3 regions of the Leclercia sp. genome follow, and region 1 is predicted to be linked to each of the others. Evidence: predicted binding sites of a transcription regulator. Region 1 holds the regulator's gene; each other region holds the start of a gene.
The links. Region 1 encodes CRP, which controls carbon source genes, mostly activating them, when cyclic AMP is high. Its sites were predicted from a motif close to ATGTGANNNNNNTCACAT; they were not measured.
Positions count from the first base shown of each region.

Region 2: a site for CRP is predicted at 2,027-2,044, ahead of hpt (hypoxanthine phosphoribosyltransferase). Genes of this name have one in related genera too.
Region 3: a site for CRP is predicted at 2,860-2,877, ahead of V7Q49_RS13720 (PTS mannitol transporter subunit IICBA). Genes of this name have one in related genera too.

Region 1 is NZ_DAIQCE010000005.1:48,860-53,124, forward strand. Features, by position in the region: gene V7Q49_RS14470 (phosphoribulokinase) at 1-674, shown strand, start outside; gene V7Q49_RS14475 (OsmC family protein) at 738-1,142, opposite strand; gene crp (cAMP-activated global transcriptional regulator CRP) at 1,452-2,084, shown strand; gene V7Q49_RS14485 (YccS/YhfK family putative transporter) at 2,141-4,228, shown strand; gene argD (bifunctional acetylornithine/succinyldiaminopimelate transaminase) at 4,264-4,265, opposite strand, start outside.
Region 2 is NZ_DAIQCE010000003.1:26,222-30,486, reverse strand. Features, by position in the region: gene V7Q49_RS11625 (glucose/quinate/shikimate family membrane-bound PQQ-dependent dehydrogenase) at 1-1,967, opposite strand, end outside; gene hpt (hypoxanthine phosphoribosyltransferase) at 2,173-2,709, shown strand; gene can (carbonate dehydratase) at 2,817-3,479, opposite strand; gene V7Q49_RS11610 (ABC transporter ATP-binding protein) at 3,587-4,265, shown strand, end outside.
Region 3 is NZ_DAIQCE010000004.1:183,144-187,408, forward strand. Features, by position in the region: gene mtlD (mannitol-1-phosphate 5-dehydrogenase) at 1-595, opposite strand, end outside; gene V7Q49_RS13720 (PTS mannitol transporter subunit IICBA) at 692-2,605, opposite strand; gene V7Q49_RS13725 (DUF3302 domain-containing protein) at 3,266-3,622, shown strand; gene V7Q49_RS13730 (HlyD family secretion protein) at 3,625-4,265, shown strand, end outside.

The DNA of each region.
Region 1 (4,265 bases):
TCAGCTACTTTGGCCCGGATGCCAACGACTTTGGCCTGCTGGAGCAAACCTTCGCCGAATACGGGCGAAGCGGCACCGGCCAGGCGCGCAAATACCTGCACACCTATGACGAAGCGGTACCCTGGAACCAGGTGCCGGGCACCTTCACTCCCTGGCAGCCGCTGCCGGAGCCTACCGACGTGCTGTTTTATGAAGGCCTGCATGGTGGCGTAGTCACGCCGCAACACGACGTGGCGCGCCATGTCGATCTGCTGGTGGGCGTGGTACCGATTGTGAACCTGGAGTGGATCCAGAAGCTGACGCGGGATACCAGCGAACGCGGCCACTCCCGCGAGGCGGTGATGGACTCCGTGGTGCGCTCGATGGAGGATTACATTAACTTCCTGACGCCGCAGTTTTCCCGCACCCATATCAACTTCCAGCGCGTCCCGACCGTGGATACCTCAAATCCCTTTGCCGCTAAAGGCATTCCGTCGCTCGACGAGAGCTTTGTGGTGATCCATTTCCGCAATCTGGACAATATCGATTACCCCTGGCTGCTGGCGATGCTGCAGGGTTCGTTTATTTCGCACATCAATACACTGGTGGTCCCGGGCGGGAAGATGGGGCTGGCGATGGAGTTAATCATGACGCCGCTGGTGCAGCGGTTGATGGAAGGCAAGAAGATCGATTGAGGTTTAGTTGCCTGTGGGAGAGGGCCGGGGTGAGGGCATCAGACCGCATGATGCCCCACAACATTACGCCTCGATCACTTCATACGAATGGGTAATCTTGACTGCTTTCTCCAGCATCAGCGCCACGGAGCAGTACTTCTCTGCTGAGAGGTCCACCGCGCGGGAGACCGCCGCGTCTTTCAGCTCTTTGCCGGTCACCACGAAGTGAAGGTTGATATGGGTGAACAGGCGCGGCGCCTCTTCACGACGCTCTGAGGTCAGTTTGACTTCGCAGTCGGTCACATCGTGACGCCCTTTTTGCAGGATAGACACCACGTCGATTGCGCTGCATCCGCCAGCCGCCATCAGGACAACTTCCATCGGGCTTGGCGCTTTGTCACCGGAGTTGCCATCCATCAAAATCTGGTGCCCGGAAGCCGACTCACCGAGGAACGTTAACCCTTCAACCCATTTCACACGTGCTTGCATTTTTATTAACTCCAGGATTGCATTTTTCCTGACAGATTACGCGCCAGCAACAATTCTGACAACGGAAGTCGACCTGCATCAAGCTGAAGCGAGACACCAGGAGACAGGCGGCAAAAGCTATGCTAAAACAGTCGAGATGCTACAGTAATACATTGACGTTGCACATGTATGCAGAGGACATCACACATTACAGGCTGCTAATTATTGTGACAGCCCGTCCCCAGGCAGGGGAAAGAATTCGATTGCAACCCCAGAGTACAGGTACACAGCCAGACTCTGGAGACAGCTTATAACAGAGGATAACAGCGCATGGTGCTTGGCAAACCGCAAACAGACCCGACTCTCGAATGGTTCTTGTCTCATTGCCATATTCATAAGTACCCATCGAAGAGCACGCTGATTCACCAGGGTGAAAAAGCGGAAACGTTGTATTACATCGTCAAAGGCTCAGTGGCAGTGCTGATCAAAGATGAAGAAGGCAAAGAGATGATCCTCTCTTACCTGAATCAGGGAGACTTTATCGGCGAACTGGGCCTGTTTGAAGAAGGTCAGGAGCGTAGCGCCTGGGTGCGTGCAAAAACGGCCTGTGAAGTGGCTGAGATCTCTTATAAGAAATTCCGCCAGCTGATTCAGGTGAACCCGGATATCCTGATGCGCCTCTCTTCGCAGATGGCTCGCCGTCTGCAGGTCACGTCCGAGAAGGTAGGTAACCTCGCCTTCCTCGACGTAACCGGCCGCATCGCCCAAACCTTACTGAACCTGGCGAAACAGCCAGACGCCATGACCCACCCGGACGGTATGCAAATTAAAATTACCCGTCAGGAAATTGGTCAGATCGTCGGATGTTCTCGTGAGACAGTGGGTCGTATCCTGAAAATGCTGGAAGATCAAAACCTGATTTCTGCCCATGGTAAAACCATCGTGGTTTACGGAACACGTTAATTCCGCTAAAACGGCGTGGCATCACACGATGACACGCCGTTTTTGTCTCTATCCCCATGTGGCGCAGGCTCATCTATCACCCGGAAGTTAACTACGCACTGCGGCAAACCCTGGTGTTGTGTCTCCCCGTGGCTGTGGGTTTGATCCTCGGACATCTGCAACAAGGCCTCCTCTTCTCCCTCGTTCCTGCCTGCTGCAATATTGCCGGTCTGGATACACCGCATAAACGCTTTTTTAAACGCCTGACGATTGGCGGGTGCCTGTTCGCCGGCTGTAGCCTGGCCGTACAGCTGCTGCTGGCCCGGGATATTCCGCTGCCGCTCATTCTGACCGCGCTGGCGATGACGCTGGGGGTCACGGCTGAGATCAGCGCCCTGCATGCCCGACTGCTGCCCGCCTCGCTGATTGCAGCCATCTTTACCCTGAGTCTGGCGGGGAACATGCCGGTCTGGGAGCCGCTGCTCCTCTATACGCTGGGCACCCTCTGGTACGGGCTGTTTAACTGGTTCTGGTTCTGGATGTGGCGCGAACAGCCGCTGCGCGAATCGCTGAGCGTGCTCTATCAACAGCTGGCAGATTATTGCGAAGCGAAATACACCCTGCTGACGCAGCACACCGATCCTGAAAAATCGCTGCCGCCGCTGCTGGCCCGTCAGCAGAAGGTAGTGGATCTGATCGGCCTCTGTTATCAGCAGCTGCATATGCTGGCGGCCAACAGAAATCATGAATACAAACGCCTGCTGCGTACCTTCCAGGTGGGGCTGGATTTGCAGGAGCACATCTCCGTCAGCCTGCATCACCCGAAGGAGGTGCAAAAGCTGGTGGAGCGCAGCCACGCCGAAGCGGTGATCCGCTGGAACGCGCAGACCGTGGCGGCCCGTCTGCGGGTGTTGGCTGACGACATTCTCTATCATCGCTACCCCACCCGTTTCACCATGGACAAGCAGCTCGGCGCGCTGGAGAAAATCGCCCGCCAGCACCCGGAAAACCCGGTGGGTCAGTTCTGCGCCTGGCACTTCAGCCGTATTGCCCGGGTGCTGCGCACGCAGCGTCCGCTCTACCCGCGCGACCTGATGGCAGATAAGCAGAAACGCCTGCCGCTGATCCCCGCCCTGCGAAGCTACCTGTCGCTGAAGTCTGCCGCCCTGCGTAACGCGGCGCGCATCAGCGTGATGCTGAGTATCGCCAGCCTGATGGGGGTGGCGCTGCACCTGCCGAAACCCTACTGGATCTTAATGACCGTGCTGCTGGTGACGCAAAACGGCTACAGCGCGACGCGGGTGCGTATTCTCCACCGGGCGGCCGGCACCCTGGCGGGGCTGGTTATCGCCGGCGTCACCCTGCACTTCCACGTTCCGGAAGGTTACACCCTGGCCGGAATGCTGGTGGTGACCCTGGGGAGCTACCTGATCATTCGCAAAAGCTACGGCTGGGCGACGGTGGGCTTTACGGTCACGGCGGTATATACCCTGCAGCTGCTGACCCTGAACGGTGAGCAGTTTATTATCGCCCGCCTGGCCGATACCCTGATTGGCTGCCTGATTGCCTTCGGGGGGATGGTCTGGCTGTGGCCGCAGTGGCAGAGCGGGCTGTTGCGCCAGAATGCCCACGACGCGCTGGAGGCCGACCAGGAGGCCATTCGCCTGATCCTCAGCGACGATCCGCAGCCGACGCCGCTGGCCTGGCAGCGCATGAAGGTCAACCAGGCGCACAACGCCCTGTTCAACTCCCTCAACCAGGCGATGCAGGAGCCGGGCTTTAATTCGGCCTATCTCGCGGATATGAAGCTGTGGGTGACGCACAGCCAGTTTATCGTCGAGCATATCAACGCGATGACGACCCTGGCCCGGGAACATACGATGCTGACGCCAGACCTGGCGCAGCGCTATCTGCAGTCGTGTGAAATTGCGCTGCAACGCTGTCAGCAGCGTCTGGAGTATGACGCGCCGGGCGAGAGCGGGGACAGCAATATTCTGGAAGCGCCAGAGACCCTGACGCAGGGCCCCATGAGCACGCTGGAGCAGCATCTGCAGCGCGTCCTGGGGCATCTGAACACCATGCACACCATCTCGTCAGTGGCATGGCGTCAGCGTCCGCATCATGGGATCTGGTTGATCCGACGTTTGAAACGGACATCCTATTAAGCTTTTTTGCCCGGCGGCGCTACGCTTGCACGGGCCT
Region 2 (4,265 bases), on a different contig from region 1:
AACGGGTTCAGCGTCACGCCAAACGGCACGCCGTACTGCGGCTGAATACCGGACTCAGTACCCGTACCCTGCGCGTCTTTAGGCTGTTCCATCGGGTTGCCCGGGCCGCGAGGGATCAGTTTTGAAACAAACGGCAGCGCCATCGGGTTAGCAATCGCCACCTGACGGTTTGGATCCACGGAGATACCGCCCCATTCGAACATCCCCAGGTTACCCGGGAATACCAGCGTGCCCTGCTCGGACGGTGGCGTGAAGATGCCTTCATAGCGCATCTGGTGGAACATCACGCGGCATACCAGCTGGTCAAACATAGTGGCGCCCCACATGTCTGCCCCGCTGAGATCTTTCTTCGGACGGAAGCTCAGATCGGAGAACGGCTGGGTTTTGGTGACGTAGTCGCCTTTCGCCGCGCCCTGCGGAACCGGTTTTTCCGGTGCCGGCACGACCAGCTGGCCATTACGACGATCCAGCACGAAGATATTACCGGTTTTCGCCGGGGCGTAGATCACCGGTACGGACTGGCCGTTAACGGTGATATCAGCCAGCGTCGGCTGGGACGGCATATCCATATCCCACAGATCGTGGTGAACGGTCTGGTAGCTCCACGCCAGTTTTCCGGTGGTCGCGTTCAGCGCCACGATGGAGCTGGCGTAACGCTCCTGCTCCGGCGTGCGGTTGCCACCCCAGATATCCGGCGTGGTCACGCCCATCGGCAGGTAGACCAGGTCCAGCTTCGCGTCATAGGCCGCAGGTGCCCACGAGTTCGGCGAGTTGAAGGTGAAGGTGTGCTCATCCGACGGGATAGCGTTTGGATCTTTCGCACCCGGGTCAAAGGCCCACAGCAGTTTACCGGTGTTGACGTCAAAACCACGGATGACGCCGGAGGTTTCGCGGGTAGAGAAGTTATCCGTTACCGAACCGGCGATCACGATGGTTTTATCGGTGATGATCGGTGGTGAGGTTGGCTCATACAGACCCGGCGTTTGATCCGGCATGTTGGTCTGCAGATTCAGCACGCCTTTGTTGGCAAAGGTTTCGCACGGCTTGCCGGTCTCGGCGTTAAGCGCGAACAGACGACCATCGTTCACCGGCAGCATGATGCGGCGAGGACAATCGGCAACCACCTCAGGGCTGGCATTATCGGCACGCGCTTCGTGGTAAGAGACGCCACGACAGGTCACGTGCTGGAAAGAGGGGGTAGAGTTGAGCTGGGGATCGAAGTGCCACTTCTCTTTACCGGTTGCCGCATCCAGCGCGAACAGACGCTGGTGTGCAGTACACAGGTAGAGCATGTTGCCCACTTTGATCGGCGTGACTTCATTGGTCACTTCGCCGGAGTCATTCTCTCTTTTCAGGTCGCCGGTACGGAACACCCAGGCCTCTTTCAGCTTATGCACGTTATCGGCATTAATCTGCTTCAGCGGGGAGTAGCGTTGGCCTTCCTGATTACGTCCGTAAGCAGGCCAGTCGGCATCTGCCACTTCGGAGATCGGGGCGGCAGGTGTGGCGTCGGCATTCAGCGTGCCTTTCACCTCCTGCGGATCGTTAAAGCCAGCCCAGGTCAGGATCCCGCCGCTGATCAGCAGCGCCACGACCAGCGCGGTAACCGCACCGCCGGAGCGCACGAACAGACGACGCCAGACGAAGGGCAGGATCAGCCAGATACCGAAGAAGACCAGGATATCGCTGCGTGGGGTCAGAGCCCAGAAGTCGAAACCGACCTCCCAGACGCCCCAGATCATCGTGGCAAGCAGCAGGGCAGCATAAAGCCACAGTGCCGATTGTTTACTGCGCCATAACATCACGGCGACGCCCAGCATCACTACGCCAGCAATCGGGTAGTACCAGGAGCCGCCAATTGCCACCAGCCAGACGCCACCTATTAACAGGTAGAGCCCGCATAAGGCTGCGAACAGCGCTGTTAGCTTCACGAGTAACCGTGAATGTTGAACTTTTGTTTCCGCCATAAAAAGTACTCTTTAAGTTTGTTAATTTTTTGATAGCAATTAAGTATAGGACTTAACAAGTGTGATCGGAATCACAAATCTGGCTTTTATGAACGGACGCGCCAGGAAGATCCATTTGCTGGTATACTTCAGGGCTTATGTAGCGATGCCGGACGCGAACACGTCGGCATTGAGAAATTCGTTATAAAAACATACGGTTAGTAAAATGAAACATACTGTTGAAGTGATGATCCCGGAAGCGGAGATCAAAGCGCGTATCGCCGAACTCGGTCGTCAGATCACCGAACATTATAAAGACAGCGGCAGCGAGATGGTGCTGGTGGGTCTGTTACGCGGTTCCTTCATGTTTATGGCCGATCTCTGCCGCGAAGTGCAGGTCTCCCATGAAGTCGATTTTATGACCGCCTCCAGCTATGGCAGCGGTATGTCGACCACTCGTGATGTTAAAATTCTCAAAGACCTGGATGAAGACATTCGCGGCAAAGATGTTCTGATTGTTGAAGACATCATCGACTCCGGGAATACCCTGTCGAAGGTGCGCGAAATTCTCAGCCTGCGTGGCCCTAAATCGCTGGCGATCTGTACCCTGCTGGATAAACCTGAGCGCCGTGAAGTGCAGGTTCCCGTAGAGTATGTTGGCTTCTCGATTCCGGACGAATTCGTGGTGGGCTACGGCATTGACTACGCTCAGCGCTATCGTCACCTGCCGTATGTTGGCAAAGTGGTGCTGCTGGACGAATAAGGTAGGTTGGGTGCGGCCTGATGCCCTCACCCCGGCCCTCTCCCACGGGAGAGGGAGAACACCGTAGGCCGGGTAAGGCGACGCCGCCACCCGGCTTTTTTACAGGCTTATTTGTGATTATCGTGCTTCTGGGTGAGGTTAGAGACGCCCCGACGGTAGCGCTGCTCCAGGGTTTCCCGGTTGGTGGCGGTGACTTCCAGATCGCGCAGCAGGCCATCGTGAATACCGTACGCCCAGCCGTGAATCGTCACTTTTTGCCCGCGTTTCCAGGCCGACTGCATAATGGTGGAGTGGCCCAGGTTGTATACTTGCTCCATCACGTTCAGTTCACACAGGGTATCCAGGCGACGCTCCTGCGGCATTTGCCCCAGCAGTGAGCTATGTTTGAACCAGATATCACGGATGTGCAGCAGCCAGTTGTCGATAAGGCCCAGCTCAGGGTTTTCAACCGCCGCCTGGACGCCGCCGCAGCCGTAGTGGCCGCAAATAATGATGTGTTCCACTTCCAGCACGTCAACCGCGTACTGCACCACGGACAGGCAGTTCAGGTCGGTGTGGATCACCAGGTTTGCGACGTTACGGTGAACAAAGAGTTCGCCCGGTTCGAGGCCAGTCAGACGTTCAGCGGGAACGCGGCTGTCGGAACATCCAATCCACAGAAAGCGTGGTTTCTGCGCCTGTGACAGTTTCTCAAAAAATCCGGAATCTTCTTCCAGCAGCATCTTTGACCATAGTGCGTTATTGCTGATGAGTGTATCTATGTCATTCATGGAGATAAACGGCCTGTAACCGGGTTAATGCGTTGCGCTAATATAGGGCAACTCGATTTTTTTTAAAACAACACTTCGCGTGTCAGCACTATAGGTAACTCTATTTCATGACCATTGCACTGGAGCTTGAGCAGCTTAAAAAAACCTATCCGGGTGGTGTCCAGGCCCTGCGCGGCATAGATCTTAAAGTCGAAGCCGGTGATTTTTATGCGCTTCTGGGGCCCAACGGGGCAGGTAAGTCCACCACCATCGGTATTATCAGCTCGCTGGTGAATAAATCCTCCGGCCACGTAAAGGTCTTCGGCTACGACCTCGAAAAAGACGTGGTGAACGCCAAGCGCCAGCTGGGGCTGGTCCCGCAGGAGTTCAACTTCAACCCGTTTGAGACCGTTCAGCAGATTGTGGTCAACCAGGCGGGCTATTACGGCGTGGAGCGCAAAGAGGCGGTAGAGCGCAGCGAAAAGTACCTCAAACAGCTCGATTTGTGGGAAAAACGCAACGAACGCGCGCGGATGTTGTCCGGCGGTATGAAGCGTCGTCTGATGATTGCCCGGGCGTTAATGCACGAGCCAAAACTGCTGATTCTCGATGAACCGACCGCCGGGGTAGATATCGAACTTCGCCGCTCGATGTGGGGCTTTTTGAAGGATTTGAACGACAAAGGCACCACCATCATTCTGACCACCCACTATCTCGAAGAGGCGGAGATGCTGTGCCGCAATATCGGCATCATTCAGCACGGTACGCTGGTAGAAAATACCTCGATGAAGAACCTGCTCTCCAAGC
Region 3 (4,265 bases), on a different contig from region 1:
TCCCGGCGATCTCAGGCAGCGCGCCTTTGAACTGGGTTTTGTCGACGATCCACTCGCTGAAGGTTTCCACGGTCACTTCCAGCGGGTCGTGGGTAGCGGAGGCAGATGGCGGAACGATGCGGTCTACGGCGGAATCGACAAAGCCTACGTGCTCTTCCACCCAGGCTTTATCGTCGTCAGCCACGGCGGCCATCACATGGCCTTTCAGCTGGGTGGTGCCGCGCACCATGTTCTCGCAGGCGATGATGTTCAGCGGGGCGTCGTTACCCTGGGCCTTACGTTTTGCCAGCCCTTTGGCGATGGCCGGGGCGATACGCTCCAGCACCACTGGACCTACCGCAGTGGTCACCAGGTCAACGCTGGCAATCAGGTCGATAACCTCGTCGCCAATGCTGCTGACGGCATTCACGCCGGTCACGGTTTCGACCTGCTCGTTTTCACCGACCACATGCACCTGATAGCTATGACGGGCATTCAGGGCATCCAGTACCGTCTGATTCACATCCGCGAATGTCAGCGTAATGCCCGCGTCTGCCAGCAGTTTGCCGATAAAACCACGACCGATATTACCTGCGCCGAAATGTAATGCTTTCATTGTATTAACCTTCATCAATGTTGTGACCCGAGAGGGCTGGGGTGAGGCTTTTCCCTCACCCTAACCCTCTCCCAAAGGGAGAGGGAAGGGCAAAAATTACTTGTTCAACAGCGCCAGGACTTCTTCGACGCTGGTGGTGTTTGCCAGACGTTCGATAACGGTCTCATCGTCCAGGGCATTGGTCAGGCTGGTAATCACCTGGATGTGCTCGTTGTTACGGGCCGCGATACCAATCACCAGACGGGCGATGTCGTCCTCTTCTTCACCGAAGCGCACGCCTGCCGGGTACTGACAGAACACCACGCCGGTTTTCAGGACGCGATCTTTCGCTTCAACCGTACCGTGCGGCACCGCAATGGATTCGCCCAGGTAGGTCGGGGTCAGTTTTTCACGTTCCAGCATCGCTTCAACATATTCCGGCTGCACGTAGCCGCCTTTCACCAGCTGCTCACCGGCAAAGCGAATCGCTTCTTCTTTATGAGTCGCGGTACGACCGAGGAAGATGTTCTCCGCGCCCAGTTTGAACAGATGCGCATTGCTCTCGTCAAAGCTGTCCTGCAGGCTGGTACGCACTTTCACTTCGTTGCTTTCGTGACGCTGCGCCGCCACCAGACGTTCGGTCAGGCTGGTGTACAGACCACTGTCGAGGAAGTTGGTCAGCGAAATGTGCTGCGCCTGCGGAACCTGGCGCATCGCACGCTCGGTCAGGTCGCGGTGGGTGATGACCAGGTCAACATCCGGCGGCAGGCTGTTAATGGCGCTGTTGGTCACGGAGATCTGCGTCAGACCGGCATCCGCCACTTTCTTGCGCAGTACGCCTGCACCCATGGCGCTGGAACCCATACCGGCGTCGCAGGCAACGATGATTTTACGCACGTGGCTCAGGTCGTTAGAGACATCGCCTGCGGCCAGCGGCGTTGCAGCAACACCTTTAGACTGGGATTTCATGTCCTGCATACGACGGGTAGCCGCTTCGATATCGTCTTCTTCTTTCACTTTGCTGGTTTTCAGCAGGATAGCGGAGACCACGAAGGAGACGGCCATGGCGGCGAAGATAGCGGCCAGGTTCGCGAAGTAGGCACCTTTCGGGGTCATCGCCAGTACCGCCAGGATAGAACCTGGAGACGCCGGAGAAACCAGACCACCGTTCAGCACGCTCAGGGTGAACACGCCGGTCATACCGCCGAGGATAACGGCGAGGATCAGACGTGGATTCATCAGCACGTACGGGAAGTAAATTTCGTGGATACCCCCCAGGAAGTGGATGATCGCCGCGCCGCCAGCAGACTGTTTCGCGCTACCGCGACCGAAGAACATGTACGCCAGCAGGACGCCCATACCCGGACCTGGGTTAGCTTCAATCAGGAAGAAGATAGATTTGCCGAGGTCGTGAGACTGCTGAATACCCAGCGGTGAGAAGATACCGTGGTTGATGGCGTTGTTGAGGAACAGGATTTTCGCCGGTTCAACAAAGATGGACGCCAGCGGCAGCATGTCGTGGGCAACCATGAAGTTAACGCCCGCCGCCAGAATTTTGGAGAGCACTTCAACTGCCGGGCCAATGCCGAGGAACGCCAGAATCGCCAGGATCATCCCGATGATGCCGGCAGAGAAGTTGTTCACCAGCATTTCGAAGCCGGATTTGATCTTACCATCAACCCAGACGTCGAACTTCTTAATGGCCCAGCCGCCCAGTGGGCCTGCAATCATTGCGCCGAGGAACATCGGCATATCTGCACCGACGATCACGCCCATAGTGGTAATCGCACCGACCACGCCACCGCGGTCTCCGCCCACCAGACGACCGCCGGTATAACCGATGAGCAGCGGCAGCAGATAGGTGATCATTGGGCCAACAAGTTTCGCCAGCGTTTCGTTAGGCAACCACCCTGTCGGAATAAATAACGCAGTGATGATACCCCACGCGATAAACGCGCCGATATTTGGCATCACCATATTGCTGAGGAATCGACCAAAGCTTTGTACTTTGATCTTAAAATCGGATGACATAAAACACCCCTTCTTCTGTTTACGCAGGCCTTAAGCCCGAGGTTTGTTGTTAATGCGGTGGCAGAGGTTGCCCAGCCCTGTTCTGATGACGTGAAATCTGGCACTTAATTGTTTAACTGTCCAGACGGGTAAAATTTGTGTGATCTAAATCACGTAAATGTAGGGGGTAGAGATATTATTGAGGTGATGTGTGTCACAAATATGAAGTGTAAAAAAAATACAATGGGCAAGAAAGCAGCTAAAATACCCCTTATCTGTGAGGTTGATCACATTTTCGGTTGAGGTGTTTGTTTCTGTAGTGTGATGAGCATCACAAAATATCGCCGTGTGATTTTTCCGGGATGTGATCGCCGACAAATACGACTTGACCTGGCTCAGCCAGGATGTAAGCAAGTAACATTTTTAGCTAAAACCTGTAGCCAGCAATGTGTTATGGCGAAAAGCAAAAATCTGGTTTACGCTGATACTGTAAACTTAAGTCTATTATTATTCAGGATATATTTTGTCACGCTATTAAACTTGCATGGAGATATAATAAAAAATCATACTCCCCGGCTCTGAAATTAATAAGTACAAGCCCCTGTGCTTATCAATAAATTAATTTGGTTGCTTACCATTTAATTATTTTAATGAGTTTACGTTTTAATTAGTGAGGCAAATATGTTTCTCAACTATTTTGCGCTGGGTGTGTTGATTTTCGTCTTCCTGGTTCTTTTTTATGGAATCATCGCGATTCATGACATTCCCTATAACATGGCCAAAAAACGCAACCATCCTCATGCCGATGCGATCCATACGGCGGGATGGATAAGCCTGTTTACGCTGCATGCCATCTGGCCGTTTCTGTGGATCTGGGCCACGCTCTACCAGCCAGAGCGCGGATGGGGGATGCAGAACCACATGCCGCCGCCGGAACGCAACCCCGACGTTGATGCGCTGGCAAAGCGCGTCGCCGAGCTGGAACTAAAACTGGCCGCAGTGCAACCCACTGCTGATAAGAACACGCCGGAGCACTAATCATGGATCTGCTGATCATCTTGACCTATGTCGCGTTTGCATGGGCCATCTTTAAAATATTTCGTATTCCGGTAAACCAGTGGACATTAGCGACCGCGACCTTAGGCGGCGTATTTATCGTGGCTGGCCTTATTTTATTAATGAACTATAACCACCCTTATACCTTTACGGCGCAGAAAGCGGTTATTTCTATTCCGATCACGCCGCAAGTTACAGGGGTAGTTAGCGAAGTTACCGAAAAAAATAACCAGCTCATTAAAAAGGGCGAAGTGTTATTTAAAATTGATCCAACCCGCTATCAGGCCCGCGTCGACAGAGTGCAGGCGGACCTGGTGACAGCCACGCACAATATTGACAATATGAAGGCGCAGCTTTCTGAAGCCGTCGCCAATACCACCCGTGTGTCCGCTGAGCGCGACCGGCTGTATAAAGATTATCAGCGTTACCTGAAAGGCAGCCAGGCGAAGGTGAATCCGTTCTCTGAAAGCGATATCGACAACGCGCGCCAGAACTATCTGGCACAGGATGCCCTGGTGAAAGGCTCCGTTGCTGAACAGACGCAGATTCAGAGCCAGTTAGACAGCATGGTCAACGGTGAGCAATCGCAGGTGGCATCCCTCCGCGCTCAACTTGCAGAAGCCAA